DNA from 2 places in the Thalassotalea sp. LPB0316 genome. Region 2 is predicted to be linked to the other one. Evidence: riboswitches for the same ligand, from Rfam matches in the RefSeq annotation. Region 2 holds a riboswitch; the other holds the start of a gene.

Region 1 (16,872 bases), 1.8 Mb from region 2:
TTTCTTCATAAAAGTGCAGGGTAGATACCTTAATGCCACATCGTTTAGCGACTTTTCCAACACTTAAGTTTGCTTCTTGGTTCATTGTTGTTACTCGAAAAATAGACTTTTTTTAATTTAGCGAAAAAAATACTTTACCTCAACTTAACTTGAGGTTTTATGCTTGCGGGTAGGTGACATAACAAAGGAGAACAAGATGATTCACTTAGAGCATATAAATTTGGTTGTGAAAAATATGGAAGCAACGCTGGCGTTTTATCGCGCAGCGTTGCCACATTGGCGGGTTAGAGGGAATGGCTTTGATCATTGGCACGGCATGCCTAGGCAATGGTTGCATTTTGGCGACGATTATCAATACCTTGCCTTTAGTGATAATGGCCAAGGGGAAAATCGCGACTTAACAACACTTAATTTGGGTTTGGCGCATTTTGCCTTTGTTGTTGGCAATATCGATGACTTGGTAGCACGTTTGGCTGAAGCAGGATTTAATGCGGATAAACAAGGTGCGGAAAACCCCTATCGCAAAAATTTTTATTATCTCGATCCCAACGGTTTTGAAGTAGAATTTGTTGAATACTTATCTGACTTACCCAAAGAAAGGAATCACTATCATGATTAAAACTGCGATTATTTTGGGATCTGCTCGTTCTGATGGAAATACCGCAAAACTAGTTGAAAGGGTGGCAAGTACGCTTTCAGCGGATGTTTTCGATTTAAACACTTATCGCGTATTGCCTTTTGATTATTGTGGTAGCGCTGATGATGACTTTCGAGTACTTTCGAGTCAGTTACTCGATTATCATCGACTCATTTTCGCGACCCCAATGTATTGGTACAGTGCCAGTGCGCAAATGAAAGCATTTCTCGATCGGTTAACAGATTTCCTGCGTGAAGAAAAAGACAAAGGTCGCCAATTGCGTGGTAAACATGGTTTGTTATTAGCGACCGGTGCATCACAAGCGCCTGCGCCATGTTTTGAGCAAATGTTCACATTAACGTTCAAATATTTAGGTATGACGGATGAAGGAATGCTTTATTGTGACTGTTCAAATGGCTTTGATAACACGACTCACAACGTGATAATCGATCGCTATTTAGCGCAACTATCGACTGAAATGTCGGTTAATAAATCGGCTTGTGTATAAATATGCATCAATTATCACAAAAAGTGTTAATAGACGTCTAAAAGTCTGTTGCAATTTGCCGTTGGATCCGTTTAAATAACGCTCGTTGTTAATGGCCATTGTTTAACGTGAGCCATTAGCTCCAGAAGAGGTGCGATAGCTAGGTATGTGATGTGAAGAACCACAATTCTCATGATCATGACAGAGGGAGACTATCGCCGAGAGTTTTGCGCATGTGGGGCAATAAACTCGGTCACTGAAGGTTGAATCCTCAGGACTGTCACCAATTTGGTGGAGAGCTTCTGGCTGAAATGTCTCAATTTATAGCCTTTGCTACTAACTCATGGCAAAGCTGCTCATATCAGTCGGCTCTTCCTTGTTTTTATTTAGCATGAATTTAGCAATATGCTATTTAGGGAGACAATATGTTTTTCAATCCAACAATTCATTTTCACGGATGTCCGCATCTGTTGGTAGGGGGCGCTCATGGCTAATATCGCTGTCGCAAAATTTGGCGGAACGTCAGTGGCTACTCATCAAGCAATGTCTCGTTGTGCCGCGATTATTAAAGCAAAGTCAACGCGTACATTAGTCGTTGTATCTGCGCCTGCTGGCGTAACTAATCACTTGGTATCTTTAAGTCAACCGGGCTTAGATCTGCAAGAGCAAAGCGAAACCATTCAAGCCATTCGCACGATTGTTTTTAATATTATTGATGATTTATCACAACGCGATGCCGCCGAGCAAATAGGCGATCAAGTTGAAAATATTTTAGCTGATTTGACCGTGAGAGCGGCTAGTCAGTCACTTCAGTTTGACGCTCAAAATGCCGATAGTATTTTAGCGTGTGGTGAACAAATGAGCTCATTGGTTTTCGCTCAAGTACTAAATGAGCTTGACGTGCCAGCACAAAGCTTTGATGTTCGTCGAGTAATGAAAACCAACAGTTTGTACTCAAAAGCTGTGGTTGATATTGAGCAGGTTGCTCAACTAACACAATCAATTTTAGCGCCACTATTAGATAATCAAGTAGTCGTTACTCAAGGCTTTATCGGCCAAGATGGGCTAGGAAACACGACCACTTTAGGTCGTGGTGGTTCCGATTACAGCGCCGCTATTTTAGCCGAAGCGTTAGTTGCGGAAAATCTAGAGATTTGGACCGATGTCGAAGGGATTTTTACCACAGATCCCCGCATTACCGCCCAAGCGAAATCGATTCCCGAAATTAGCTTTGGCGAAGCAGCTGAAATGGCAACCTTTGGCGCAAAAATTTTACATCCAGCCACGTTAATTCCGGCGATGCGAAAAAACATTCCGGTATTTGTGGGCTCGAGTAAAGCGCCTGAAAAAGGTGGAACACGTATTCAGCAAAGTGTTGAATCGAGCCCGACATATCGCTCAATTGCATTGCGTCGAGAGCAGTCGCTAGTGACGGTGCGATCACCTGAGATGTTACACGCCAGTGGTTTTTTGGCAAAAGTTTTTAGTATTTTAGCCAAGCATGAATTGTCAGTTGATTTGATCACTACAAGTGAAATTTCTGTCGCCATGACCTTCGATAACCCAACATCTAATGCGCAAGCGCTGATCACCCATGAAGTGGTGAAAGAATTAGAGCAGTTATGTGAAGTGAGTGTTGAACATGGTCTCTCGCTCGTTGCCGTGATTGGCAATGGCTTACATGCAGCAAAAGCATTAGGTAGTAGCATTTTTGAGAAGATTAACGATTTTAATATTCGTTTGATTTGTCACGGTGCCAGCGCCAATAACATCTGCTTCTTAGTCCCCGAATCTGACGCAAACTCGGTGGTTTCTCAGCTACATAACACCTTGTTTGATTAACCTAACCCATTAAAATTTATACGCTTTGTTTAACTATTGAGCGTAATGAATAAAAAAACCACCTTTTCTGGTGGTTTTTTATTTTATGATACTCGAGTGGTGATTTTATTTTGATCAACAGCTAACAGCGAACTTGGGGTCAGAGTCATTTGACTCTGACCCTGAGGGATCCCCACAAATTTAAGCATCGCAAGTATTCCAGTAGGATATAACGCGATTTATTTGCTCAAAGGCCAGCCGAACTAAGGCTTTTGAGCACTTAAACCGCTTATCTCTTATCAGTCTTCGTCCAAGAAACGACAAGGACAATACGCGTTTATTACGTGTAGTGTTTGCTTGGTACCGTCTCGCAACTCGGCTAATCTCACCACAAACACCCACTATAATCGATAACCAATGAGCAATAGTTGTTAGCAATAATAGGTTGTTGAGTCTATGAGTTTTGTAGCTAAGGTGTAAGTTTAAACTAAAGCCATAGCGCTCACTTTTTACATCTCTAAACGCCTCTTCTTCCTGCATCCGTGTTTTATAAAGCTCAACAATACGCTTTGCTGTGTTTGAAGATGTTATGAGGGATGTAGCTAGTACCCAGGGCTCTCGCCCACTTTTAGCATGTTGTTTAGCAAGCTTACTTTTCCGAGGTAGCCCTTCATTATTCAATGATTTACGACCTTTAGATTTACTTTTATAAACAACAACGTTAACTGCTAATGGGTTAGTTTTAGTTATGTGTCCAATGAAGTATTTTGGTGTCGGTGTTGCAATTTCATGTAGCTTACTAATGTGCAACCATTGATTACCGGTGCAATTATAATAATTATTGCCACGTATACGTCCGATAAAATCCCAACCCAATTTGAGAATTTGTTTAAACCAAGGCACTTTAAAACCGCCATCTGTTACAATGACTGGTCTACAGCACGCAGGTAGTACTTGTGCAAGCGAGATTAAAAACGCTTTATGAGTCGCAGGCTTTTCCTTAGTAGCCATGCCGTGCACCTCTTCATAGACCGTAATACTACGACCATCCAAAGCAACAGATGCTCGAATTAGAAAATTACGCTTGCGATTATCTAAGTCTGACCAATCAACTTGAATGAGCGGGCGACTATAGGGAGATATGTGCAACGAAGTCATTTCCCTATATATATCAACACGTTCTCTATACAGATGCGCATTGGAGAGTAGTCTGTCAGCACGCTTAATTGAATGCTTTTCATAGGCACAACTATCAATACCACGTCCAATTGATGTCACGGTCGCAAAACTATCGAGTAGTAAGCTATCGACACAGCTTTTAATAGCCATTCGGCGCTTGGCGTGAATATTATTAGTGATCTTTAAAAAGGTTTGCTGCAAACTAGTGGTAACTTTCATGTGTGGTTATGGCTTTTCTTTTTGGCGATTGATCAGATCATCAACCGCCATGAAAGTTCCAAATTTTTAAAATAATATAACTGTTTGAAAAAATTAAATTATTTGTGGGGATGGCTCAGACTCTGACCCCAAATTTTACAGAAGTTAATCTTGGTTGTAGCTGTCGTTATGAACACTCATCACTGCGCGACCTGATGGATCTGCCATTTTCTTGAAGTTTTCATCCCAAGCTAATGCCTGTGGTGTACTACAAGCAACTGACTTTCCGCCTGGTACACATTCAGCGGCAGAGGGCAGTGGGAAGTGCTCTTCAAAAATCTCACGGTAGAAGTACGCTTCCTTGGTGTCAGGCGTGTTGTGCGGGAATTTGAATTTTGCATTGGCAAGTTGCTGATCGCTCACTTGGCTTTCAATATACACTTTTAAACTATCGATCCAAGAGTAACCAACACCATCTGAAAACTGCTCTTTTTGACGCCACAAAATTTCTTCTGGCAGATAGCCTTCAAATGCCGAACGCAAAATACCTTTTTCAATTTTGCCGTTGCCACACATTTTATCTTGAGGGTTGATGCGCATAGCAACATCCATAAAGTTTTTATCTAAAAATGGTACGCGCGCTTCAATACCCCACGCCGACATCGACTTGTTGGCACGCAAACAGTCAAACATGTGAAGTTTGTCGAGCTTGCGTAATAATTCTTCGTGAAACTCTTGTGCATTAGGTGCTTTGTGGAAGTATAAGTAACCGCCAAAAATCTCATCGGCACCTTCACCTGATAGCACCATTTTTATGCCCATCGCTTTAATTTTTCGCGCCATGAGGTACATAGGTGTTGATGCTCTAACAGTAGTAACATCGTAGGTTTCAAGGTGATAAATAACTTCTTTTAAGGCATCGATACCTTCTTGCTCGGTAAATAATACGCTGTGGTGAATCGTGCCTATGCTGTCGGCAACTTTTTGCGCCGCTTCTAGATCAGGAGAGCCTGCTAAGCCACAAGCAAATGAGTGAACCTTTGGCCACCAAGCTTCTGATAAGTCATTTTCCTCTACGCGGCGCGCGGCAAATTTTTGTGTAATCGCTGACACCAGTGAAGAATCTAAACCACCTGATAATAATACGCCGTACGGTACGTCAGTCATTAAATGTGACTTAACTGAATCTTCTAACGCTTCGCGTAATTTGGTTTTACTGGTGAAGTTGTCTTTAATTGCAGAGTATTGCTGCCAGTTACGATGGTAATATTTTTGAATACTGCCAACTTTACTGTCGAGGAAGTGACCTGGCGGGAATTCGCTAACTGTTTTACACACTGGCATCAGGGCTTTCATTTCTGAGGCAACGTAAAAGTTACCGTGCTCATCATAGCCAGTGTAAAGTGGAATAATACCAATGTGGTCGCGAGCAATTAGGTAGCTGTTATCGTCTGCATTATATAAGCAAAAGGCAAACATGCCTTGTAGCTTGTCAATAAAGGCACTGCCGTGCTCTTGGTATAGCGGTAAGATCACTTCACAGTCAGAATGGGTTTTAAATTGATAATCAAGGGTGAGCGTTTCTTCTAACGCTTTGTGGTTATAAATTTCACCGTTAACCGCTAACACGTGCGTTTTATCGGCGTTATAGAGTGGCTGAGCACCGTTTTCGGTATCAACAATGGCTAATCGTTCGTGAACTAAAATCGCGTGGTCGTTGTGGTAAATACCTGACCAATCTGGGCCGCGATGGCGTAATAAGCGAGAACATTCTATGGCCGTTGAACGCAATTCTTCGGCGTTGTTTTTTATATCTAAAATACTAAAGATCGAACACATTGAAGCGCTACTCCTTTGTTATTTTCATTTTATTAAAATTAAATCATTGCTGATTTACCGTCAGTTGTTAGGCAAATTTCTTGTGCCAGAGGAATTGGCGAGCGATGGGAAATTTGAATTGAGTTATTTACAATTATTTATCACAACTTCAATACCTACTTTGCCTAGAATTATTTAAATTGCAATAGCTTGGCGTAGAATTTTTACTCTAGATTAGTGCATTTAGTTATAAGTAGGTAATTATCAATAAGTTAGCGCATTGAAGCCGAGGTCTATCGTCACTTAATATTTTGCTTTAATCGTGTATACTGAATCTTACCTTGAACGGAAAGTTAGTTTACGCCTTTGAAAACGTTAAAAAAATACTCGAGTGCATGGATTGCTGCCTGCTGTTTGTTGTCAGCGCCTAGCTATGCTGATTACACCAAACCAACGGTTGAAGAGCTGCGAATTGCCAAAGCAAAGCAGGCGATGCCTACTGTTGTCAGTCAATTAGCTGATCGGGTTGCTGAGTTTGACGATCAAATAAACAAAGCACGTAAATATACGACCTTAATGCAGTTGGTCTTACGTCATAGCGATTTGCTTTGGCGTGATGCAGTGCAAAGTTATAAATCAGCCAATGATCAAGACGATAGAGCCCTGTATTGGGCGCGGTTACAAATGAGCGAATCGCTACGCGGCGCTAGCGCATTTCAATCGCTACTACCAGAGCAACAAGCGAAGCTTTTATGGCAGTTTGAGTTATTATCTCGCGGTCAGATGGATGTAAAATTTGATCGCAACACACAAAAGCGTATTTTGATCACCGGTTTTGATCCTTTCTTTTTAGATAGGCACATCAATCAATCAAATCCATCGGGCGCTACCGCCTTAGCATTAGACGACGTTGTGATCAGTAGTAAAGGTGTTAGCGCGGAAATTGAAACCTTAATTGTGCCCGTGCGCTTTGCCGATTTTGATCAAGGTATGATTGAAACCATACTAACGCCTTATTTTAAAGAGCAAGCCGTCGATATGGTGGTGACCATTAGTATGGGACGTGAGCACTTTGATTTGGAACATTTTCCGGCGCTAAGACGCAGTGCTAAGGCACCTGATAATTTAAATGTATACACTGGCGCAACAAGCGAAAATCCACTAATCCCGCTACTAAACAACAAGCCACTAGCTGGCCCTGAGTTTGTGGTCTATTCACTGCCATATCAAGCCATGCAAAAAGCAACAGGGCAATTTAAGATCAACGATAATCGCTTTGTGCAAACACTAGCAAAAGGTGAGTTTTATCCCAGTGATTTAGCCGAGCTAAATAATGAAACTTCTGTGCAGGGCTCTGGCGGTGGTTATTTGTCTAACGAAATATCGTATCGCAGTATTTTATTGAGAAACGATTACGCGCCGGTAATGCCTGTTGGCCATATTCATACGCCGAAAATAAAGGCCTATGAGCCGCAAAAAACACAAGCCATTATTGAGCAAATTAAGCGAATGTTAGGTTTAGCGATTAGTGAAATTTAATACTTTTTAAGTGATAAAACGGCACTTTATTTAAGTACTAAGTATCGGCGGTTGATCTTGACACAACAAAAAGGGAGCTGATGCTCCCTTTTTCGTTAGTAACCAAAATTTTGGTTAGATGCTGTTGGTCACATCAACTGACAGTTTTAGCATTTGCCCCGGTTGTAGGTAGTCTTTACGGCTAATGCTATTCCAGCGCTCTATTTCTTTGATGCTGACATTAAATTTGTTAGCAATGCGAGAAAATGAATCACCTTTTCTCACGCGATACGTGATATTGCGCATCACAGCTTGTTCGGTTGCTAGGTGTTTGTTATTCGTTGATTTTTGCCAAATCACTAGCTTTTGACCCGGCTTAATAAAATCTCTTGGCGCCATGCCATTCCACTTGGCAATGCTTTTGGTTGAGACTTTATATTCATTGGCAATGTCCCATAGGGTGTCGCCTGATTTCACCGTGTAGTTAATCTTAGTGCCAGCGCGAGTGCGATTTTGCTTAGACGCTAAACGCTGCTCTTGGCTTAAGATATAGCTATCTAGTGATTGTGTTGCCACCGGAATGAGTAAGTATTTGCCGGCGCGAATTTGAGATCCTTTAATATCGTTAACCTGTTGAATTAGCGTAACATTGGTATCAAATTTGTTGGCGATTTTGATTAAGCTATCACCTTCTTTGATCTTGTAACGCTGCCAAGCTAAGCGATCTTGATCGGTCAATTTTGCTAAGCCGGCATTAAAAGTTTCAACCTTGGTTTCAGGTAATAATAAGTAGTGAGGGCCGTCAGGATCGGTTGCCCAGCGATTGAAGCCAGGGTTTAATCGTTGCAATTCACCGAGCGATAAGTCCGCTAATTGTGCTGCTTTAGCCAAATCGAGTTGCGAGCCAATATCGACCTTAGTTAGCACGCTTTGGTTTTCAATCTCGTAAAGTTTAATACCAAATTCATCGGGACGTTTTACGATATCGGCTAATGCCAATAGTTTTGGTACATAGGCTCGGGTTTCTTTCGGTAAATCAAGCGACCAAAAATCCGTTGGTTTATTCTTGCGAGCGTTATTGCGCATTGCTCGACGAACACGGCCTTCACCCGAATTATAGGCAGCAAGCGCTAATAACCAGTCTCCGTCAAAAAACTCGTTTAAATATTTTAGGTAGGCAATGGCACCTTGGGTTGATGCAATAACATCGCGTCGACCGTCATACCACCAGTTTTGCTTCATGCCGAAGCGCTTACCTGTGCCCGGAACAAACTGCCACATGCCAGAAGCGCGACCATGAGAGTAGGCGAATGGGTCAAAAGCACTTTCCACCACAGGTAACAGTGCAATCTCCATTGGGATATCATTTTTCTCTAATTCTTCTACAATGTAGAACAAGAATGGTTCGGCGCGTTTAGCCACGCGATCAAGATAAGACGGGTGTCTAACATACCAGTCGCGTTGAGCTTTCAGTCTCGCGTTTTCGTCAATCGGAAAGCTCAAGCCAGATCTTATGCGTTGCCAGATATCGTTGGTGACATCGACATCTTGGTCGCCCAATGTAAATTCAATATCAGCAACTGGATGTATAACGTCAGCATTAGGATCAGCTAAAATTGCTTGATTAATTTCATCTGGACTAGCGATATCTACTAGAACATCCTGCTGATCAGCGTCATTGTTACTGGTCATTAATGAGGTTGTTTGACAACCGGTTAACAACATAGCAGAGGCAATTGTTATTTTCAGTGGGGAGAATATGTACTTCATTGATATATTTTTCATTGCTTGAACCTAGCAAGTGTTACCGATTTGTTGCATGAATTCAAGCGTATTTACACGTTATCTTTCCATTGCCTAATGGCGGCAAAGGTCTCTATAGAGGTGGTGATAATCGCGTTTTTATAGTCACTAGCTGCTTGTTGTATTTGCGGCAAATGACAACGCAAAAATGGATTAATGGTTTTTTCAAGCCCAATCGTTGACGGTAACGTTGTTTTATCTTGTTTTCTCGCCTCTACGACTTGATTGTAATAGTTTAGTATGTCGAGGTTATTGGGCTCTACCATCAAGGCAAAGGTTAAATTCGCCAGCGTATACTCGTGGCTACAATAGACCTTTGTCGTGTCTTTGAGCTGGGCTAATTGCGCTAATGATTGGCTCATTTGCGCTGGCGTACCTTCAAATAATCTGCCACAACCGGCTGAAAACAAGGTGTCGCCACAAAATAACGAGGCGTCATCAACATAACCAATATGACCCAGTGTATGACCGGGTAGGGCGATAACCTTAAATGTTGTGTTGAATTGCTCCAATACAATCGTTTCGTTGCCCACTAAAGGGTGGGTTGTGCCACTGATTTCATTGAGCTTTGGTGCGTATACTCGAGTCGCCTGATCGCGTTGCTCATTGTATTCAATCAACGTGCTTAGCCCACCAATGTGATCATGGTGATGATGAGTAATTAAGATGTCAGTGAGTATTAGGCCGTGTTGCTTCAAATAATTAATACACACATTAGCGTCACTAGGGTCGACAATAACAGCGTATTGTTGATTTCTTAACAGCCAAATATAATTGTCGTTAAAGGCTTTAATCACATCAATTTGATAAGCAGTTGTTGGCATAGACTATCCTCAGGCTAATTAGCGGGTTATTATCATCGATACAGTAATCGATATAATAACCGATATAGTCGCGAAATCGGTAACATTACGCTATGGAGTGTTTGCAAACGTTATGATGAAACCCGCGTTGTCATACAAAACGCCAATTCGCCCACATCGCTGGCAGGATATGCCAAACGGCGAAGCGATATTGTTTGAGATAAATAAGTCTTTATCGCCATGGTGGCAACGATTTTTTGGTTATCATTTGTTAAAGATTGGTGCGTTAAGCGGTGATATTTCAACGAAAGGCTGCGCGATTAAGCATCAAATGACGCTAAGCCAAGTTAAAGAGAATGCCCAGATCATTGGCGATCTCGATGAATTACCCTTGGTAAAGCATTCGGTTGATGTTTGTGTGTTAGCTCATGCCTTGGAGTTTAGTATTGATCCTCATCATGTCGTGCGCGAAGCATCAAGGGTATTGATCCCCAATGGCTATTTAGTCATAACCGGCTTTAATGCGATCAGCCTAGCTGGCCTTAATTGCTTTTTACCCGTTAGACGACAAAAAACACCGTGGAATGGCCGCTTTTTTACCCCGATGCGAGTAAAAGACTGGCTTAATTTGATGGGCTTTGAGATTTTATCTGATGAGCGGTTATTACACAGTCCACTTGCTTATGAGATGAGTAATAACCTGGTGACTAAAAAATGGCAGCAAATCATGCACACGTTATTGCCAAGTTTCGGCTCTGTTTACGTGATTGTCGCTAAAAAACGCGAATGGCCGCTCACACCCATTAAACCGAAAGTGCGGATCAGGCCAAGTTTTGCGCCGGTTAAAGTATCAACCATGAATCCGCCGCAATGTAAAAAGTAGCCCTTGGGTACTTAACATTAAAGAGATTTACTCAAGTATTAATTCATTTCTGATAACCTCAGTAACGCTAACGAGCGAATGAAGAGCATTGCGCTACAATACACCTGAGCATTGTTTGGTGATTTCGTCTTAAGGTCTTTGTTGCTCGTTTCAATCTCGACAGTAGATTGAAAATCTATTAAAAAGCAATTGTTTAGGTTTTGCTTATCGTGTTATTGTATTTTTTGTGTACTGATGTGGTTATATAAAACAAACGCATTTTTTGTAGGTTAGTACACAGACCAAGGATGGGCTCTATATATCTCTCCACCTGATGTTTTAATCAAATGCGAGCAAAGACAGAGTATTAGCAGTTCTTTAATTAAATAGTGACTTTAACTGTTTAGCCTTGCACGCTAGTGCTTGTATTTGTGCACAATTTTATAACGACTTGACATGATAAAGGAGAAGTCAGTGAAGTATGCGTTGTTATTCATTTTTCTAACTGTTATTCAATTTATTTTACCTGCTAAAGGGGTTAGCCAAGGTTTGACGACACTGCCGGATAAGGTTGAGTTTATTCGGTCAATAAACGGGGTAAATGAATATAAATTAGCCAATGGTATCCAAATTCTATTGGTCAAAGATACTAATACTAAATATGTCGAGCTTGACGTTATTTATCATGTGGGTTCGATGCAAGAAGCGCCAAATCAAAAAGGTCTGGCGCATTTATTGGAGCATTTATTACATAGAACCAACCGAACCGATGTCACGGTTGCAAAAACAGATCTACTTAAAAAAAATATCGAGAGCAATGCGACAACTCGGTATGAACAAACCACATATCATCACAAGTTTACTATATCGGATGAAAAAGTCGCGTTAGTACTACAGTATGAAGCTGAGCGCTTGATAAATGCTAACTTTACAGACGAGGCGTTAAGGCTCGAAAAAGCCATTGTTTTAGATGAATTAGCAAGCAGAACGAGTGGTACATTATGGGTAATTCTTGACGCACTTTTTAAGGCCGCCTACCCACACAGTAATTATGGTTACCATGTTGTCGGCACGAAAGCTGATGTTCAAGCGCTAGAACTAGCAAATGTTAACGCCTTTTTTAACGACTACTACCACGCCAGTAATATGACGATACTGGTAAAAGGTAACTTTGATGATTTCGCCACGTTAACCACTATTCAGCAATTGTTTTTAAAAGCCCCGATAAGCGAGCAGCCGAATACCGAGCACAACCATAACCATAACCAAAACCAAAACCAAAATAGCGTTAACGTTACCCAATCGCCAAACCAAGCGGTTAGTATTGCTCACCACATCGATATTTATGGCTCAGGTAACGAGCAGGTATTAACCTTAGCTTTTAAGCTACCAACCTTTAACAGTAAAGATTATACCAAGTTAACTGTGTTATCAGAGTTTTACTATCGCTATGTCAAGCAACAACTGGCTGAGCTTTTCCCTGACGAAGTACCAACTATTAGTAAACAGACGCTAACAGATAAACAGCGCACGCTATTTTTCTTGCTAATAACCGGCAATATTGATGAAGCGAAAAAAGCGCAAATCTTGCAGGTGCTTGATCACATCGATTGGCAGAGTATTGTCGCTAGCCAAGCAATCAATATAGCAGTAGCTAGCTTTCAGGTAATGAATGATCGAGAGAAAAGCTTACAGCACTATCTTGCTTTGGGTGACTACCGTTATGCTTTTTACCTAAAAGACGAGCGCCTTGGTGATTACACTTTTTGGACGGAAGATATCTACAGAAAGCAAGATGAACAACAACTCGCTAAGTTAGCGTTATTAATGACTCACTATTTCGGCAATGAACATAGGATCACAGTAAGCTACAACCCAAGCCAAAGTGATAACACACGCGAAGTTAGGCCTCAAAGTAAGCGTGATATTTTGGCTCGATACGATAGTAGCCAATATGAAAAAAACGACGTGAATATTGATGCGCCTGTGCGCAATGAGTATTTATTACAAAATGAAATTGAAACTAGGGTGTTTAATTATCAGTGGCCAGAGGGTGGTGAACTTACTTTTTATCAATCGCCAGTCGCCTTTAAAAAGTTTTATTTATTACAACCGATCTCAAAAGTGTTTGATCGAAAAACCTTCGAACTGATCAAGCGATTTGATTTATTGAGTCTATTAGAAACTAGCCAAGCATGTGAGCATTTTAGCGAGAGCGTAAGTTTAATGAACGACAACTACTTGTTAGTAGAGGTTAACACCGCGGCCCTAGCAGAGAACATTGACGCTCAAGATTTGCGTTGTCTGCTCTCACCAGTGTTAGCTCCTTCAATCGATAACAAAAAGTTTACTGCGTATATTCAGCAAGCTAGAGATAATCACGAATATAAGAAAAATACCATTGCCCATAGCCTGGGCTTACAGTACCTACATCAATATTCAGACAATCAGTTAGCGCAATTATCTGCTATTAGCGCTGAGCAGGTGATTAAATTTTTAGCCGATAATACTGACTCGTTTGCGCAAGCTCATATCATTATGTCAGCAGGTTTGGTACCAGATGATGTAAATCAAGCAGTGAAAAACTTCTTTTTAGAGAATAAGTTACTCGCGCGGCAAAAGGTTGAAGTAAACAATACTATTGAAGCTAAACAGCAGCAGCAAAGTGGCGAGCAATTTACCAAAACACTTTACCAAGCCAATAAACTCAATAGCGAGATAAACTTGAGTAATCGCATTAGCTTGAGCCGCTATCACGACGATTTTATCGCGCTAAAAGTTGCGACTAAGCTATTAGGAGGGGGCGAAAACACACAGTTATGGCGAAGTTTACGAGAAGATCAGGGCCTAACTTACTATGTCCAAAGCCAGTTATATGCTGATAATAACGATTTAGTTTTGCTACTCACCGACGTTACTACGGCAAACGAAAATCGACAAAAAGTTATCGATAAATACAAAGAGACAATCGCTTTTATCAGCCAAAATGGTTTTAACGCGGATGACTTCGAGGTATTAAAAGCACAATTATTAGACGATAAAGTATTTGAGACACATGAAGTGCATAAAGCTTTACTTGAAAGCGTGATGACTAAGCAGCCACTATTTCATCAGCAAAACAAAGAAAAGGCGATATTAGCGCAACTCACGCTAGCAAAAGTAAATCAAGTGTTTAATCGCTATATCGCGCCATTAGAGCCGAATATTATTATCCTGCAAGCCGAGCCTTTAGCAAACAAAAAACGCTTAAGCATGGTCAACGATGGTTTGATTCAATCGGTTAGTTAACTTACTATCTCAAGCTCTGGGTTAATAATAAGCAGCCAAGCGCTAGCACACATGATTTTGAACACTGCTTAATGGAAAAAAGGAGACCACTTGGGTCTCCTTTTTGTCATTTTAATAGCTAACAATTAAGCGGTGAGCTTAAAACTTGTAGCTTGCTTTAATGTACGCAAAGCGGCCTTGACCACTGTGAACATTCACGGCAAAGCCCATGAAGTCATGGTAAGCCATTGGTGGTTCTTCATTAAATAAGTTAGTTGCACCTAAAGTTAATACCGTGTTTTCAATACCGAAGTAATTGATTGCCGCATCAACCGTTGTCATTGAACCAACTTTTGGCATGCCGGTCGTTTGTACCGAAGCTTCTTGCTCAAACGCATCAATGTAGTTAATTGCCATATTTGCGTTGAAGTCGTTTTGTGTCCAATCAACAGAGGCTGTCCATCTAAACTCTGGTTGTTCGAAGTCACCTTCTTGAGCGTCGATACGCGTGCCACCGTTTTCACCTGGGCGTCTATCTTCGTACTCAAGCACGTAGTTTAATACGTAGCCAAATCTGAACTCACCGTAGTCACTGGTTAACAAGTAACGCAAGTCTAAATCTAAACCTGAGGTATCTAAGTCACCAATATTTTGGAAGCCGTCGTTAATCGTAACCACTTGGCCCGGATCGTTTGGAATAGCCGTTGGAATACGAACCACTACGTTTGGATCTAAACCTTGTGTATCCATTAAGAACTGGGTGTCAGAGTCGATAATGTCTTCAATTGAGTAGTTGTAGTAATCAAGTGAGAAGTTCAAGTTATCTGTGATGTTGTAAACAACACCTAAGTTGTAGCTTTCTGACTCTTCTGGTTGTAAGTCTGGGTTACCTTCAAATACCGCTGTGTATTCTTGTGGCTCACAAGCGCGATCTTGGTTACCAATCGCGGCACAACGCAAGGTATCGACTAAGTTTGGTGACTCGTCGGTACGACCTAAGCCCATTTGGTGTAATGACGGCGCTCTAAACGCTGTACCCCATGAACCACGAAGATTTAAATCTTCTGTTGGCGACCATAAAAATGATACTTTCGGGTTAGTCGTTGAGCCAAAGTCAGAGTAATCTTCGTAACGCACGGCCATTTGTACTTCTAATTCATCAAGTACAGGGATGGCTAATTCACCAAAGATCGACATGTTGTCACGTGAACCATTAGCTTGCGTTGCTTCTGTACCAAATACTTCACCGCGTAGGAATTGATCGTCTGGGTTGTCAGAGATTGATTCTTCACGATATTCTGCACCCACCGCTAAGAGTAAATCACCGTGGCTCATTTCCATTAATGGCCCTGAGAATTTCACATCGAGTGTACGGTTAGTTGATTTACCAACACGGGTGGTGGTTGTCTCAATGTAATCTAACGATTCTTGTGAGTTGCTTGACGGCTCAAACGGGTCCCATAAGCCTGAATCAATCGCTTCTTGCGTACGACGAGAGTTCGGGAAACCATTAACGCCGCGCTCTACTGATTCACTCTTAATGTAGCTATATGCTGCTTCCCAGCTCCACTCATTAATTTCACCTTGAATACCTAAAATGGCACGGTAGTAATCGGTATCAACGCGCTTTTCACGGTTACCAATATCAACCGTACGGCGACGCATGGTTAAGTCTTGTTGGTAAAACTCGTGAGTTGGCATATCAGCAAATGGGTGGTTGATGTTGTCACCGTCCATTGTTAGCTCGTTAAAGCTCGGGCTACCAGCACCGCGAATGGTTGATTTTGAGTTTTGACCGTTTAACTCAGCAAATACTCGTAAGGTGTCATTTACTTCATATTTACCCATGTAGTTATAGCTAAAGCGCTCGGTCGCTGGGAACATTGTCATGTGAGGCGCATAGTCGTAACGACAAAGGTTGTTGGCTAAGTCAGTATCTTCGGGAGAACAAACATCATTACCAAAGGTGTCGATAATACGGTTTGATGGATCTGCCGCTAGTGCGATAGTGCCAGGAATACCCGATGAACTTCTGAAGTCTGTGGTATATGGATCGTTCGGGCGAAGCGCCGTTTGATTTGCCGACTTTGCGTAATCGCGATCGGCGTATAATACTTCTTCGCGTTTGAAGTAATCTAAAATAAACGTGTGGCTAGCCTTATCACTTGAGGTACCAAATACCATTGATAAGTTTTGTTCTTCACCGCCGCCATCGGCTGTGTCACCCCATTTGCCCGATAGTTCGACACCTTCTACGTCATCGCGTAAAACAATGTTGATTACACCGGCAATAGCATCAGAGCCGTAAGTTGCAGAGGCACCGTCTTTTAGGATGTCAACGCGCTTAATAGCAGATACTGGAATGTTGTTGATGTCAACGAAGGCAGTATCAATGCCTTTAGCAAATGGGCTCACTGATACGCGGCGACCATTGACTAAAATTAACGTTGAATCTGCGCCTAAGCCACGCAGTGAAACA
Region 2 (16,872 bases):
CAAGCACCAAGTGATGAAAAGCAAGCCTTCGTTAAAGAAATGCTGGCGCTAAATGAAGCATCAATTGAAACATTTAAAAAATGGCTCGACACACATTAGTGTGAGGAGCCATTAACTGTTGTCCTTATATCGGTTAGGACTACTCGCCTACTTGTCCGACAAATCGATAACCTTCACCGTGAATAGTATTGATCAACTCAGGTGCATCAGTATCGGCTTCAAAATGCTTACGCAAACGACGAATGGTGACATCAACCGTTCTATCATTGGAGCGCAATTCGCGGCCTGTCATTTCTTTAATAAGCTCTGCGCGAGTAACAATTTGACCTGCGTTAGCGATTAACAAACGCAACGCGCGGTATTCGCCACGTGGTACTGAAATAACGTCGCCTTGTGGTGATGTCATCTTGCGTGAGTTGCCATCTAAGTGCCAACCATTAAAAGTAATTATCGCGTTGTCTGGTTCTTTCTTAGATTGTGTAATACGGTTTAAGATATTACGTGCGCGAATTGTTAATTCACGAGGATTAAATGGTTTAGTTAGGTAATCGTCAGCGCCAATTTCTAAGCCTAAAATCTTGTCGATATCTGAATCGCGACCCGTTAAGAAAATTAAACCTAAATCTGGATTGTTAGTGAGCTCGCGAGCTAGTAATAAACCATTCTTACCGGGCAAATTAATATCCATGATCACTAAGCTTACTGGATTCGCTTTTAGCGCTTGTTCCATGGTGTCACCGTCAATGGCTTCAGATACACTATAGCCTTCAGCTTCAAAAAGATTACGCAAGTTGAAGCGAGTTACGTCTTCGTCTTCAACAATTAAAATGTGGTTGTTTTGCATATCAGTGCTTCCCTTTATGTACAGGTAATGATAGCGAGACTATCTAAAATTTGACTAAATTATAAACTATGTAAATTTTTTATTATGTTTGTTTATGTAATCTTTTGAATTCAATTGTAAATAATAGGAAAAATTTAACGACAGTATTTAGCGTGCTATTAACTATTGGTCGCTATTCTATTCGGTTTTTGTTAATAATTCGATAGGGAAGTCAATAATAAATGTTGCACCTTTTTCTTGGGTCGTGTCGAGTTGAATGGTTCCTTTAAGTGCCTGTGTAACAAGATTGTAAACCAAATGCATACCCAAACCAGAGCCCCCTTCACCTCGTTTAGTGGTTGAAAATGGTTCAAATATTTTATCTTGCATTTCTGGCTTTACGCCATTGCCGTCGTCGCTATAGGTAATGGTTAAACGGTCATCGCTTGCTCGGACAATTATCGTGATTTGGCCGTTATCGATGTTTTCAAAGCCATGAATAAAACTATTAATGATCAAGTTGATGAGGACCTGGGTAATCGGGCTTGGCTTACTTCTGATCATCAAGTTTTCGTCACAGGTAACAGCTAATTGATATTGATAGTTCTTGATTTTTGGCGTCAGTGTTAGAAAGACATCGTCGATTAATTGCTTCATGTTAAAATCGCGCTCATCTTCAACACTTTGGTCTACTGCGACTTGTTTGAAACTTGAAATCAAGTTAGCTGCTCTGTCTAAGTTGCGAATGATGATTTGTAAATTTTCTTCACTTTCTTCGATGTATTTATCTAGCTGACTTGGCTTTAAGGTTTTATTCTTAAATTCAGCCTTCAAGCCTTCTAGCTTGTCGATCATTAAGGTTGAAGCCGTTACACCTAATCCGATCGGGGTGTTTACCTCATGAGCAACCCCTGCAACTAAATCGCCGAGCGAGGCCATTTTCTCATTTTCAACCAGTTGCTCTTGATATTGGTGAAGCTGTTCTAAGGTAGAGAGTAGTTCGCTGTTCGACTCTTTTAGCGCATCGGTTCGGCTGACCACTTTGTTTTCTAATTCTTGGTTTTGCTCTTTTAGTTGTTTGGCGTTACCAATGTGTTTTTTAATCAGTTTATCGGTGCGCTCATATAATAAATTGAGGTTGTTAGTCAGTATTTGTGCTTCGGCAAATGGTTGTGTGGGGCATTTTTGGCTGTAATCTTTTTTCTGAGTAACGTCGATTATCGAGTCTGAAATTACTGATAACGGGCGGCGAATTTTTTTCAATAATAAAAAGCCGACAATGAGGCTGGTAACAACTGATAAAAAAACTAACACAGCCAGCATCAACATGATATTGCGGTTTGTGATTGTTACATCGCTAATATTGCCATGGAGATAGACGTAGCCAAGCAAGTTTTCATTTAAATAAATAGGTTTGGCGTATTCAATCGTGTCGCCTTGAAATGTCGTTTTGGTGAGTTTTTTGATTTCTTCTAAATTCACTTTGAAAGTAGGCGCGTCTTTAAATTTTTTGTAACGGCTGAATATGGTGTCAGTATTCGTTTGAGCGTTTACTTTGAAAATGAATATCTGATCAACAGTTGCAAGGCTATCCAGTCGCTTTAAGTCTTGAGTGAGTTCTTCCCCTTGATTAGCGACTAAAAAGTCTACACTGCGCTCGCCAATGATATTGGCGATAGACTCAAAAGATTTGGCAAGTTGGAATTTGTGATGATTGATATACCAATAACTCGCAAAAGCTAGTGTGCTCATGAGTAAAACGAAGACGAGGCCAGTGGTAGACCAAAAAATCTGTCGCGAGATTGAAATATTATTTTTCGTCATTTGTCACTATTCGTTTTTATATATCCAACCTATTAAACTTATACGATCGTTTGATATTTATCATGTTTTTTTAACGAATTGCGTGATAAACCGTAAAACCATTGGCCTTAACCGCTTGTTCAACGCTAATAAATTTACTGGCGATGATCGGTTGGTACTTTAGAAAGCTGTTAGCGACTATGGTTAAGGAGCCTTTGACTTTGATGTGCTTGGCTATTTCACTCAAGAAACGCTCGGTTGCTTGGTAATGGGTTTTCAGCCCTTGATGAAATGGTGGATTTGAAATGACAGCATCAAATAAATCAGTGATATTTGACATGCTATCAGTGGCAATAAACTTCCCTTTTAGTTGATTGGCAGCAAAAGTCTGTTTGGCAGAGGCTAAGGCTAGTGCACTTACATCAGCTAGCGCAAGTGTACTTGATGGGTAACTCGATGCTATATAAGCGCCGATAACACCAGCACCGCAGCCAAAATCTAAGACTTTTTTCCCGGTGTAATCCGGCAAGTACTCGAGTAATAGTTTAGTGCCAACATCGAGACGCTCTTGGCTAAAAACCCCTGGTAGCGCATATATTTGGATAGTTTTACCTTTGATATCAAGCGGATATTGAACAAACCATTCGTCAACATCAAATGGCTTGGCCTGCGCTTTGTAGCAACCACTAAATAATAAGCAGTGACGGGCTGCATCATCTTTCTGACAGCCGTGAAGGTAGTTTTTAGCGAGCTTCTCTACCGATTTTACGCCCGAGTTTTTCTCGCCAACAAAATAAATTATCGTATTTTGGTCGGTGACCTCATTTAGCATGGCGAGTGTGTAACCAAGCTCAGCTTTACTTTTCGGGAACGCGATAATAATCAGGTCGTGGATCTCATTAGCTTGGTAGTAATGAGAAAATTGACACGGGTGTTGTTTGGCTTGATGGGCTAGATATTCGCCGTAATGGCTGTTGAAAAAACTCAATTGAGCATGTGGATATTCACGCTTGTATTCATCAATAAAAGCATCTGCCGGAAGATTGATAAATAGCGGCTTAGTCGCTTTGAGTAACGAGAGGTTCTTGAGTAATAGTTGACTGGTATTCGCAACAGACATGATTATCCGCACATCGGCAATAGTGACAAAGCACTATTATGCCATAGTCACTTAAATATTGGCTAACGCGAAGTCAGAAATATGTGTTATCAAGACCTGTGGTTGCAGACGGGTGGAAGCTTGGTAGCGCATTCGCGGTTAGTCTCACGTTGGTCGAGGCTGATTGAACAAGCTATAGCTTGCCAAAGCGAGGTTAAACGTGCTTAAATACCGCGTCTTTTGTTCGCTAGGCTAGCATAACGCATATTAGCCTAGTGAAAACAAAGTCAGAAGAGGAGCATTAACCAGGTAGCTACTTCGAGGAGATCAAACTCCAACGACGGGTAGTGAGGGGGATTAATGCCGAGACGACCTGCTATTTGATGAGCATGTTGTCGGTTGTTTAGGTTGAATCCTGACAATTGTCACCGTATCTGGTGGAGAGCTTCTGGTTTATGTCATATCTTCAGGGGCTATATCGCACCTGTCATATCACATGCCTTGAGCTTTAATTTGCAGTAAGTTCAAGGCGGCTTAAAACCTTCTTGTTTTGCTGTATCAGTTTTTAAACATAAGGTTATCCAATGAATTGGCAAGAAACGCTATCACAATTAGAACAAGGCACTGTGCGTGCCGCATATCAAGATGAACAAGGTCAATGGCATGCTAATACGCAAGTTAAGCAAGCTATATTAGAAGTCTTTAAAGCGGGCGAAAACACAAGTTTTTCATCACCTTACCAAGGTTTTGTCGATAAGCACAATTTACCTACCCAAGCTTTTACGCCCGAACGAGGTGTCAGAATGGTGCCGGGTGGTAGTTCAGTTAGGGCGGGGGCATACGTTGCCAGTGGCGTGATTATTATGCCTCCTGCTTATATTAATATTGGTGCATTTGTCGATTCTGGCACTATGGTTGATAGTCACGCACTTGTTGGCTCGTGTGCACAAATTGGTAAAAACGTGCATTTGAGTGCCGCAGTTCAAATCGGTGGTGTCCTTGAGCCAATTGGCGCTAACCCAGTGATCATTGAAGATAACGCGTTTTTAGGGGCCGGTGTCGTGGTTGTTGAAGGACGTGTTGTTAAGCAAGGTGCGGTATTAGCGCCAGGCGTAAACCTAACCGCCTCTATGCCAGTATATGATTGTGTTCATGAATATCAGCTTGAGCGCGGCGCACCTATTCCTGAAAATGCGATTGTTGTCCAAGGTTCTCGACCGGTATCAAGTGCATGGGGACAAGCGCAAGGCTTACAAATGAGTTGTGCTTTGATTGTTAAGTATCGCGATGAGCAAAGTGATGCAGCACTAGAGCTTGAATCTCTGTTGAGGTAAGACGATGAATCAAGTGAGCCAGTTACCCCATATTATTGCCCCAGAATTTATTCGAGCGATTGAAGATCATCACAACCATTTTTCGAGTGAACACGGTTATTTTATCTATCACCTCGATAAGCTCAGGCTGCACTTAGCAAACTTGCAGCAACAAGATGTTGTCAAATTGTGGTTTGCGGTAAAAGCAAACCCATTATCTAGGGTGATTCAAACGATTGCTCAACAAGGGTTTTGTTTTGATGTGGCAAGTGACGGCGAGCTTGAGCAAGTGTTAGCGCAAGGGGTTAGTGCGAAAAATATTTTAAATACTGGGCCAGCTAAATCTAAACGCCAGTTGCAGCGATTTATCGATAAAGGGGTAAATACTTTTGTCGTCGAAAGCATCAATCAATTAGCCTGGCTTAATGAGCTTGCACAGGACAATAAAATTACTCCAACAGTCTTGCTGAGGGTCCAATTACAGTGGCCAGAAGGTGAGAAAAACCCGTTAGGTGGTAATGAGCTAACCCCTTTTGGTCTAAACCTTGAACAATGGCAAACGATCAAGCTTAGTGATTTTCCTGCACTTAACATTTGTGGCATCCATATTTTCCAATGGGGCAATATGCTCAGTAATGCCAAAATGTTTAGTTTGTGGTCACAAATGATTGAACCTTTGGTTGGTTTAGCTGAGGATTTGGGCTTCGAACTCGAGATTCTCGATTTAGGTGGCGGTTTGGGCATTGATTACCTGCAAACCGGCCAAGCAATTGATTGGTCAATGGCGATGCGAGATCTAGCTGAAATCAAAGCCAAAGCGCAGGTAAAAGAAATTTGGCTAGAGCTCGGTCGTTATGCCGTTGCTCAAGCTGGTTACTACGTCGCACCAATCGTTGATAAAAAGCTCAATGCTGGTGAGCAGCAATTAATCCTTGCCGGTGGTATCAACCATTTATTGCGTCCTGCGATCACTAGTCAGCCGTTTCCTGCGCGAATGTTGCGAACGTCCAATCAAGTAAGTGAAAACTATCACGTGCATGGTCCGTTGTGTACGAGTATGGATAAGCTGGGCATATTTGCCTTGCCAAATGACGTAGCGGTTGGCGATGCATTGCTCTTCGGTTTATGTGGTGCTTACGGTTTTACCGAAAGTATGCCGTTCTTTTTATGCCATGACATAGCCGCTGAATATGTCTTTGAAAATTTAACATTTGAATTAGTTCGCGAGCCGCAGTCGCCAACTTGGTATTTGAGGTAAATTAATGACAACAATCAATAAAACAGTACTTTCAATGGGTGAAATGGCCTCTGGTGCAAAATTGACTGTGCCTGTTTATAGCATTAAGGGGCGAGGTGAGGGACCAAGTGTTTATATTCAGGCGAATATGCACGGCGCCGAAGTACAAGGTAATGCTGTTATTTATCAATTATTAGAGCTATTAAAAACGTTGCCGGTTTTAGGTGATATTACTCTAGTTCCATATGCCAACCCAGTAGGTGCAAATCACAAAAATGGGGAGTACACGTTAGGGCGTTTTGATCCAATAACCGGCGTTAACTGGAATCGGATGTATCATTACAACCAAGCGCAAATTACTGACTTTGTTGATCACTTAACAAATCAACCACAAGCTGAGATCGATCAACAATTTCAACAGTTATTGGTTGGTAATATTGAACAAAAACTCGAACACAACCAATACGGTTTAACAACCGGTCAGCGCATTGCCTATCAACTGCAAAAAATGGCTCATCAAGCCGATCTCGTACTTGATTTGCACACCGGGCCCATCTCATCTAAGCATTTGTATTGTCCTGAATACGCTAAAGCAAGTGCTAGTTATTTTGACATTGAGCATACGATTTTAATTCCAGATGGCTTTGATGGTGCTATGGATGAAGCTACTTTTTGCCCTTGGTGGTCGTTGTCGAAACAGCTTGCAACTAAAGGCATAGCTTATCAACTTGAACGAGAGAGCTTTACCGTTGAGCTTGGTTCACAAGAGCTGATCGATTTAGATGTCGCAGAGCAAGATGCACGCAGTATTTTGAGTTACTTGCAGTACAAAAAAGTTATTGATACGAGCGAGTTTGTGCCATCGAATATCACGCGTTATGGTTGTTATTTGAAAGATTACAAAGCGTTTTACTCACCAATGGGCGGGATGGTCGACTATTTAGCTGATTTTGGTCAGGTGCTTAGGGCAGGCCAACCACTTGCACGCATATTGCGAATGGATAATTACGGCGACGGTGATGCACTGCATTATATCAGTCTAGATCACGATGTGATTCCTATTTTACATTTCGCGTCAGCGAGCGTTAATCAAGGTACAGAGTTGTATAAAGTGTTCAGCAAGTATTTTGAATTAGTGTAAAGGTTGTTGTAACAAATTGTGAAGCGAGTATTTTCTAATGGTAACTTTTGATATATTATCACGCTGTTAGTTAGTCCCATTTTTAAAGTAGGTTTATGCGCTCTCATCTAGCTCATACAAATACTCGTCAACCGAAAAATGTATACAGCATACTCTTGTGTGTTGTTTTCGCGTTGCTGTGGGCTAATGTTACTCACAGCATGCATCTTAGCAAGATCGACGGTCCACTCGTTGAGATAGACTGTAATGTTTGTCATGTTTATGGCGATGTTCCCGAAAAATCACTACAAATACCTAGCGTAAGTTTTGCTGCTGCTTATCGAGTAACGCCGTATCTATTCATCGAAACCTTTGCGCAGCAGTTTTATCTGCACGCCCCGCTAAGAGCTCCACCCATAAAATAAAAAGACCAATCATCAACGCGTTTTTTTAATTTTATTTTATAGGAGAAGGGCTATGCGCTCTGTATTTTCTTCGTGCCCACAGTGGTCACGCTCAGTACTATCAGCTGCAATTTTATCAACATTAGCAATGCCGACATTGGCAAACACAATTTCTGGCAAAGTTGTTGATAACAAAGGTAAACCTGTGGCAGATGCCACGATCAAGCTCAACAAATCTACCGTTGTTGTCTCTGATCAATCAGGTGTGTTTACATTTGATGCAGTAAAGCTTGGTCAATCTGAAATCCATGTATCAGCAGATTCATATAGTCACGTGACACAAAAAGTTACCGTTGGTGAGCAAGGTATTACCGATTTAAATGTGACATTATCACCTTCTGTAATGGAGGTTATCGATGTGTATGCCACACCACTACACGGTTCAACAATTGAATCTGCCTTACCTATCAATGTCTTAGCTGGTGATGAGTTAGCATTGAAGCAGGCCGCGACATTAGGTGAAACACTTAAACACGAAGTGGGTATTCATTCGACTTACTTCGGCCCTAATTCTAGTAGTCCAATTATTCGCGGGTTAGACGGCCCTCGTGTGTTAATTACCCAAAATGGTCTCGACGTTGGCGATGTGTCGCGTGTTGGTCCAGATCATGTTGTCTCTACCGAAACAGCAACAGCGACACAGGTAGAAGTATTGCGAGGCCCTGCTACTTTATTCTATGGTAGTGGTGCTATCGGTGGTGTGGTAAACGTTGTTGATACCCGTGTACCAACCTCAACCGATACGCAATTTGATTATCGCTATGCCTATAACAGTGTGTCTGATGGTAATGAAGGGTCATTTAACTTCAATACTGGCACAGGCAACTTTGCATTCCACGCCGATGGTTATATTCGCGATACTGATGATTACGAGATTCCAACCGAAGAGGGCGTACTTGAAGGCAGTTCTTCAAAAGCCGATGGCTTTACTATTGGCTCTAGTTATTTATTAGATAATGGTTTTGTTGGTTTTTCTTACGGTAAAATGAACAATACCTATGGTATTCCTGGTCATGGTCATGGCGATGATGATCACGATGATCACAGCGATGATCACGATGACGATCATGATGATGGTCACGACGAACACGAAGAAGAATCTGTTTTTGCTGATATGAAGCAAACGCGTTTTCAAGTATTGTCTGAGTTGACTTTTGATGAAAGCTTTATTAATCGCATGGCAGCAAAGTTTGCCTACACCGACTATCAACACGTTGAGATAGAAGATGGTGAAGTAGGAACTACCTTCAAAAACGAAGCTTATGAAGCACGTGTTGATCTTCATCACCATGAAATTAATGGCTTTAAGGGGGCATGGACCCTACATTACAAATCATCAGACTTTGAAGCGATTGGTGAAGAGGCGTTTACCGCCCCGTCAAAGACGACTTCATTAGCATTGGCTTGGCTAGAAGAAAAGCATTTGCGCGATGATGTCTTACTACAATTAGGTGCCCGTGTTGAAAGTGTTGATATTAAATCGACGGATTTATCTGATATTCCAAACTTCGATTTTACACCGTTAAGCGCATCTGTTGGCTTCGTTTGGGATTATCAGCAAGGCTATAATTTGGGTTTATCGATGTCGCTCTCACAACGTGCACCATCAGCGGGTGAGTTGTATGCAAACGGTCCTCATATCGGGACAAGTACTTATGAAGTGGGCGCAATTTACGATGTTGAAATGCACGGCGATCATGTTGATATTGAGCTAAATGGTGTTAAGCCTAAAGTTGAAACAGCCAAAAATATCGATCTGACATGGCGTAAATTTGAAGGCGACTTCGGCTTTGTTATTTCAGGCTTTTACAACCAAATAGATAACTATTATTACTTAGAAAATACTGGCTTATATGCTGATGGTGGCCATGATCATCACGAAGAAGGAGCTATTCAAGATGAAGAGCATGGTGAAGGGTTACCGATTTATGCATATCGCCAAGCTGATGTCACGTTGAAGGGATTTGAGTCGGAGTTTATTTATAAAGTAAATGACGCGTTAAAAACAAGCGTATTTGCCGATTATATCCACGCGACATTTGACGATAACGTTCAAGGTAAATACTTACCTCGTATTCCACCAATGCGGACAGGTTTAGTGTTTGATTATCAACAAGACCGATTCGACAGCCGACTGTCGATAACACGCTATTTTGATCAAGATAATGTTGGTGAATTTGAGACGACAACAAGCGGTTACACGTTAGTTGATCTTAATGTAAATTACTATCTCGAAGGTTATGGTAATGATTTAGTGCTGTTTGCCAAAGGTGAAAACTTACTCGATGAAGAAGCGCGAGTTCACTCGTCATTCTTGAAAGAAGTTGCACCACTGCCTGGTCGTAACTTTGTATTAGGTGTTCGCGGTAGTTTCTAGCTAGAGACCCCTAAATATAACAAAGGCGCCAATTTGGCGCCTTTTTACTGTTTTTAGTCAAAACTACGATTTTAACCGAATGCCATTTGGCTCAATAGTTATTTTTCCTTGTTTTAACAAATGACCTACGGTGGCCTTGAAAGCTTTTTTACTTACGCCAAATGTCTTTTGAATTAACGCTGGCGAACTCTTATCGTGGATATCACAAAAGCCATCGTGTTCAATTAAATATGCTAATAACTGCTGTTGAAAATCGATAACCTTACCTTTACCGGCACGAGACAAGGCGAGATCAATACGACCATCATCTCTGACTTGTTTAATATAACCTGTTAATTTTTGCCCCGTGCGCAATGGTTTGAAAATATCACTGTGGAAAATTAACCCCCAGTGTTGGTGATTGATTATTGCTTTAAAGCCTAGATCGGTTTTGCCAGCAATAATTAAATCGACTTGCTCACCACTTTGATATTCGGCCGGCCATATGTCGAGAAACTTATCGAGTTTACTTGAAGCGACAATTCGCTCAGTGCGCTCATCATTAAAGACGCGAACTAAATAATTTTTACCTACTTCCATCGGACGCTGTTGATTGTTAAACGGCACTAACAGATCTTTTGGCAGCCCCCAATCTAGAAAGGCGCCAATTTTATTCGTCTGGACAACTTTTAAACTAGCAAATTCACCACTTTGAGCTTTTGGCTTTTGGGTTGTAGCAACAAGCCTATCTTGTGAATCAGCGTAAATAAAGACATCGAGCGTATCACCGATGGCACAATCTTTTGGTACATAACGATTGGGTAGCAGGATCTCTCCTTTGTCGTCACCATTTAAAATAGCGCCGTGGGCGATTAAGTCGATGACCTCTAGTTGATTAAATGTGCCAATCTGTGCCATATAAAAAGCTCTGCTTTAGTAAAAAGCGTATTTTACCTCAAAATAAGGCTACTCGTTGAATTATTTAACCTCAGCTCAGTTTATTTGGTGGTTAATGCGTTGGTTTTTGCACTGATGTATTCGTGGTGGCGCAAATGCAATAAGTCAGCGATCTTACGAATGATATGGTGTTCGATACTGGCGACTTCTCCGTCAGCATAGGCGAGCTGCCAAAGTAATTCTACGATGTGAATTTTTTGATTGATGTCACACTGTTTATTAATTTTAGAAGTGAAGAAGTAGAGATCATTGGCTTCGTCACTGTGGCTTAATGCTTGGCACATCACGTCATCAACTTGTTCAATATTCAAGTGAAAATGTTGCTGAAGCATTTGTTTAATCGCTTGCTCTTCTGTGGTATCAACTTGATGGTCTGCGCGCATCACTTCACACAGTAATACTGCGCATGCGAGCTCTAATGATATCGATGTTGTCTCGGTATCTTGTGCTACCGTATTGAGTTGTTCAAAAAACGATTTGATTTTAGCTAGCATAGGTATTTCTCTTATTACTACTCGCCTTTATCTATAACCTGTTTTTGACCATTCGACTAGTTTTTGTTTTTCTCAATAAATAATTCTTATCACTAACTATTGGTAAAAATAACCAACATAAAATTTTACGAAAAATACCAGTCAGATTGTTTTGCACGTCACTTACCTTCCAGGTTGGTAAATAAGTTTTTGATATTTATAGGTTTAAATTTTTTTTAACCGTGCTTTAAACTTTTTGGTCAATTCGGCATACCTATTGTAATAGTTGTTTACATATTATTGACACTTGGTTACGAAGATTAACGTAAACTGGTAACCATAAGTCACTATCGTTTGGAAATTGAGGAATTCATCGTGACACGGAAAAAACAAATCATAGTACCCATTGTTGTGCTCTTGACGGGCATCGGGCTATTCGGCGCTTTTGCTAGTATGAAGAAGCCACCGGAAGAAAAACCTAAAGTAGACAACACGCCAATCGTTTCTGTAACACCAATCAACGTTGAACCTAAGCAGCTCAGCGTAGACTCTTATGGTGTCGTCATGCCTAAATATGAAACCGAACTCGTTGCTCAAGTTTCTGGACAAATTGTTGAGTTATCTGATGTCTTTGTGAAAGGTGGCTTTGTTCGCAAAGATCAGGTCCTTGCAAAAATTGACGCCAGTGATTACCAAGCAGCCTTAATTGAAGCAGATGCTAATTTAGCCAATGCTAAAGCAGCATTGGAGCAAGAAGTCGCTCAAGGTAAGGTTGCTGAACAAGAATGGAAGCGTATTACCGACACCATGCCAACTGAACTAAGCTTGCGTAAACCGCAATTAGCCAAGGAGTTAGCGCGAGTAAAAGCAGCACAAGCTAGCGTACTCAGAGCACAACGCAATTTAGAGCGCACAGAAATAAAAGCACCATACGATGCGATGATCGAAAGCCGTGAAATTGGCTTAGGGGCTTATGTTTCGACGGGCCGCAAGATAGGTAAATTACTCGGTACCGATATTGCTGAAGTGCGTTTACCTGTTGCTGACAGCCAACTAGAGTTTTTAATTGACGGCGGTGAACAAGCAAAGGTCATTTTATCAGGTAATTACGCGGGTAAAAAACGTACTTGGCAAGCAACAATTGCTCGTAGTGAAGGCGTTATTGATGCCAACTCTCGCATGAGTTATTTAGTCGCTCAAATTAAAGATCCCTATGGTTTAGCACACAATGATAAGCCGATTCGGTTTGGCGCTTATGTAACAGCAGATATTTTAGGTATGGAAGTCGCCGCCGCTACCGCAATTCCTCGTTATTTAGTGGTTGATAACAAAGTCGCTATTTTGGATGCCGAAATGAAGTTGCGATATGTACCGGTTGATATTGTTCGACAAGAAGGTCCAGATGTCATTATCTCCGGTGGCTTGCATCAAGGCGATCAGTTAATTACCTCTGCTCTTGATTACCCGGTTGATGGTATGCAGCTTGCGCTTCCTAAGCACTTACTTGATGAAGAAAGTGAGTCTGCAGGTGATACCCAAATTGCGAGTATCAAGGAGTAAACCATGGATCCGACTAAAAAAGGCTTAATCGCATGGTTTGCCCGCAATAGTGTCGCGGCAAACTTATTAATGGTATTTATCTTGATTGGCGGTTTACTCACTGCCAATACCATTAGCAAACAAATGTTTCCTCAATTTAAGATTAACTGGCTTCAATTTAATGCGGTATATCCTGGTGCTGCACCACAAGAAGTTGAAGAAGGTATTACGATAAAAATTGAAGAGGCACTCGAAACAGTGCAAGGTTTGGAGCGAGTAATTACTTACTCAAACCGCAATTTTTCAAGTGGTTACTTCCGTGTCGACGACAATTACGACCCACAAATTGTATTGGAAGAAGTAAAATCTCAAATCGATTCAATCTCTTCGTTTCCAGATGGTATGGAGCGTCCAACGGTTGAACGAATTAAGTATCGTCAAGAAGTTATGTGGTTGAGTTTGTATGGTGATTTATCACCACGCGAATTAAAAGTCTTGGGTAAAAAAATTCACGATGAAATTCAACAATTACCACTGATCAATGTGTCGGAGTTTTATTCAGGACTAGGTTATGAAATCTCGATTGAGGTCAGCAAAGATAAACTACGTGAATATAATTTAACCTTCCCAGACGTTGCCCGTGCTGTTCGAGGCTACTCACGCAATATGTCTGCAGGGCAAATTCGCAGTGCTAATGGTTATATTAGCCTGCGCGTTGAAAACCAAGCGTATCGCGGCCATGAGTTTGAGCAAATCCCACTCATTACCCTGCAAGACGGCACTAAGGTGCTACTGGGTGAAGTGGCTAAGGTAAATGATGGCTTCCAAGAGGGGTTACACTACCAAAAATTCAACGGTAAAAACGCGGTTACTTTCTTTATTGGTGCAGCTGAAGATCAAGATATAACAGCGGTTGCTAATGTCATTAAAAAGTTTGTTGAAGAGAAACAAAAAGTCTTACCTGAAGGCGTCAGTATTGAACCATGGGTAGACCTTACCTACTACCTTGAAGGTCGTCTTAACATGATGTTAGACAACATGAAAAGTGGCGCGGTATTGGTTTTCTTGATGCTTGCTTTGTTCTTGCGTATTCGCTTGGCGTTTTGGGTCATGATGGGCTTGCCTGTATGTTTCTTGGGTACGCTACTGGTTATGCCGCTTGAGTTTGTCAATGTGACCATTAACATCACCAGTTTGTTCGCCTTTATCTTGGTGTTAGGTATTGTTGTTGATGACGCGATCGTTATGGGTGAGAGTGCTCACGCAGAAATTGAAGAATCTGGGCACAGTGCTGAAAGTGTTATTCGTGGTGTTCAACGCGTTGCTATGCCGGCTACCTTCGGTGTGTTAACGACAATTGCCGCTTTTGTGCCGTTGGTCTTAGGTGATGGTCCTGGCTCTGCTTGGAGCCAGTCTATTGGCTTTGTTGTTATTTTCTGTTTGTTGTTTTCATTAGTAGAATCAAAACTTATTCTACCGGCTCACTTAATTTCCATGAAAGTTAAGCCGTTCAACCCGAAAAACCCGTTAGATAGAGCGCGCCAGGCCGTTGATAACGGCATGAAACACGTGATTGAAAATGTTTACCGCCCATCGCTTAAAGTATTTTTAAAGTACCGTTATGGCGTAATGATGTTCTTTATTAGTATCTTAATTATCGCTGCGGGATTGTTTGAAGGTGGGATTGTTCGCTTTATTGGTCAGCCTAAGGTGCCTCATGACTTTCCTCGAGTGGAAATTCAAATGAACACCGATACGTCTGAGCAGGCAACACTAGATACGTTATTAACGATTGAACGTACGTTATATCAAGTAGATGCAGACATTAAAGCCGAATATGGCCAAAGCATGATTTCTGATATGGATGTTAGTTTGAGAAGTCGTACGCGCGGTAGAATTATGGTTAAGTTAGTTGAACCTGAATTACGTCCGCTAAATACCTTTGAATTAGCTGATAAATGGCGCAATGCGATCCCGACTTTACCCGGTGTTAAAGAATTTAGAATTGATGATAATTTGTTTGGTGGTGATCGTGAAGATGGCGACATTGGCTTTAGACTGGAAAGTCAAAACGACGCGCAATTACTTGCTGCTGCTAAAGAGTTAAAAGCTAAGTTAAATAGCCTAAAAGGTGTTGGTGATGTTAACGATAGCCGCCAAACCAGTGCTAAAGAAGTACAGTTCACCTTAAAACCTTTAGCATACTCAATGGGGTTAACGTTGTCTGATATCGCATCGCAAGTTAGCTATAGCTTTTACGGGCTTGAAGCTCAACGTATCTTACGCGATAGTGAAGAAGTTAAAGTGATGATCCGTTACCCGCTAGCACAACGCAGTGCGGTTGGCCATGTTGAAGACGTAATGATCCAAGCGCCGAACGGTGCAGAGCTGCCGCTGTCACAACTTGCTGATATCGTGTTAACGGACGGTGTTACCAGTATTCGTCGTGAAAACGGTAATCGCACGATTAATGTTTGGGCTAAGGTTGATGCTGAACAGGTTGAGCCATACAAAGTAGCTCAGGATATTCGCGAAAACTTTGTACCAGAATTATTGCGCAAGTATCCACTCGTAAAAAGCGAAGTCTCTGGTCGTATTCAGGAAGAGATGGAAGGCCAAGCAAAACAATTACGTGACTTTGTTTTGTCCTTACTGGTTATTTTTACCTTGTTGGCAATCCCATTGAAATCATATTCGCAACCATTAATGATTATGACGGTGATCCCATTTGGTATTGTTGGCGCGATGATTGGTCATATGATTTTGGGCTTAGATCTAAACGTATTATCAATGTTCGGCATTATAGCGGCAGCAGGTGTTGTTATTAATGACTCGCTAGTTATGGTGGACTACGTCAATAAGACTAGAGCACAAGGCACGTCACTTTATGACGCTGTTGTTTGGTCTGGTTGTAAGCGTTTTCGCGCAATTATGCTAACCTCGTTCACAACGTTTATTGGCTTGGTGCCAATTATGTTGGAAACAAGTATGCAAGCTAAGATGGTGATTCCTATGGCTGTATCACTTGGTTTCGGTGTGTTGTTTGCGACTGTTGTGACATTAGTGATGATCCCATCACTTTATCTTATCATTGAAGATATTAAAAACTTGATTAACCGTCGGAAGAAAAAAGAACAGGTCAAAGATGTTTCGATGGAATCACCGCAGATAGCCACTAAAACTATCTCATAGCAAAGTTCTTAAAGTAAAAACGGAGCGAACGCTCCGTTTTTTTATATCAAAAATTCAAGTTTATGCTTGAGTTATTCCAAGTTACTTAACACCTAACTCTTTTAAGCGCTCAAGCAAGTAACTTGCTTGGGTATGACGCTCCGATAATTTAACCTCACTGCGCGGATGTAAAAACAATGGCAATGAAATACGTGATTTATCACTAGCCTTGCCTGTTGGGTTAATTACGCGGTGGCTCGTTGACGGAAAGTAACCTTGTGATGCCTCTTGCAACATGTCACCAATGTTAATAATTAAATTACCAAAGTCTGATGGCACATCCATCCAACTTCCATCTTGGCGTTGAACTTGTAAACCCGGCTCATTAGCTGCCGGTAGAATGGTCAATAAATTGATGTCTTCATGAGCCGCTGCACGAATAGCACCTGGCTCCTCATCCCCTTGCAGTGGTGGATAATGCAATACGCGCAATAATGTGTTTGGTGTATCTTTGATC

Evidence for each region. A riboswitch is a leader RNA that binds a small molecule or an ion and turns the genes downstream of it on or off. The one in region 2 is predicted to bind lysine.
Region 1: another riboswitch for lysine. It lies ahead of lysC (lysine-sensitive aspartokinase 3); the one in region 2 lies ahead of LP316_RS01655 (2,3,4,5-tetrahydropyridine-2,6-dicarboxylate N-succinyltransferase).

The regions. Positions count from the first base shown of each region.
Region 1 is NZ_CP062946.1:2,114,391-2,131,262, forward strand. Features, by position in the region: gene soxR (redox-sensitive transcriptional activator SoxR) at 1-85, opposite strand, end outside; gene LP316_RS09395 (VOC family protein) at 197-619, shown strand; gene LP316_RS09400 (flavodoxin family protein) at 612-1,145, shown strand; lysine riboswitch at 1,263-1,434, shown strand; gene lysC (lysine-sensitive aspartokinase 3) at 1,611-2,966, shown strand; gene LP316_RS09410 (IS4 family transposase) at 3,147-4,343, opposite strand; gene asnB (asparagine synthase B) at 4,488-6,161, opposite strand; gene LP316_RS09420 (hypothetical protein) at 6,507-7,679, shown strand; gene LP316_RS09425 (LysM peptidoglycan-binding domain-containing protein) at 7,794-9,428, opposite strand; gene gloB (hydroxyacylglutathione hydrolase) at 9,494-10,285, opposite strand; gene LP316_RS09435 (class I SAM-dependent methyltransferase) at 10,398-11,147, shown strand; gene LP316_RS09440 (M16 family metallopeptidase) at 11,601-14,414, shown strand; gene LP316_RS09445 (TonB-dependent receptor plug domain-containing protein) at 14,553-16,872, opposite strand, start outside.
Region 2 is NZ_CP062946.1:362,937-379,808, reverse strand. Features, by position in the region: gene LP316_RS01675 (Hpt domain-containing protein) at 1-99, shown strand, start outside; gene arcA (two-component system response regulator ArcA) at 140-844, opposite strand; gene LP316_RS01665 (sensor histidine kinase) at 1,022-2,575, opposite strand; gene LP316_RS01660 (class I SAM-dependent methyltransferase) at 2,718-3,746, opposite strand; lysine riboswitch at 4,009-4,181, shown strand; gene LP316_RS01655 (2,3,4,5-tetrahydropyridine-2,6-dicarboxylate N-succinyltransferase) at 4,310-5,059, shown strand; gene LP316_RS01650 (PLP-dependent decarboxylase) at 5,064-6,296, shown strand; gene LP316_RS01645 (succinylglutamate desuccinylase/aspartoacylase family protein) at 6,301-7,416, shown strand; gene LP316_RS01640 (TonB-dependent receptor) at 7,873-10,236, shown strand; gene LP316_RS01635 (S1 RNA-binding domain-containing protein) at 10,300-11,133, opposite strand; gene LP316_RS01630 (TerB family tellurite resistance protein) at 11,214-11,666, opposite strand; gene LP316_RS01625 (efflux RND transporter periplasmic adaptor subunit) at 12,021-13,205, shown strand; gene LP316_RS01620 (efflux RND transporter permease subunit) at 13,209-16,376, shown strand; gene LP316_RS01615 (isopenicillin N synthase family oxygenase) at 16,458-16,872, opposite strand, start outside.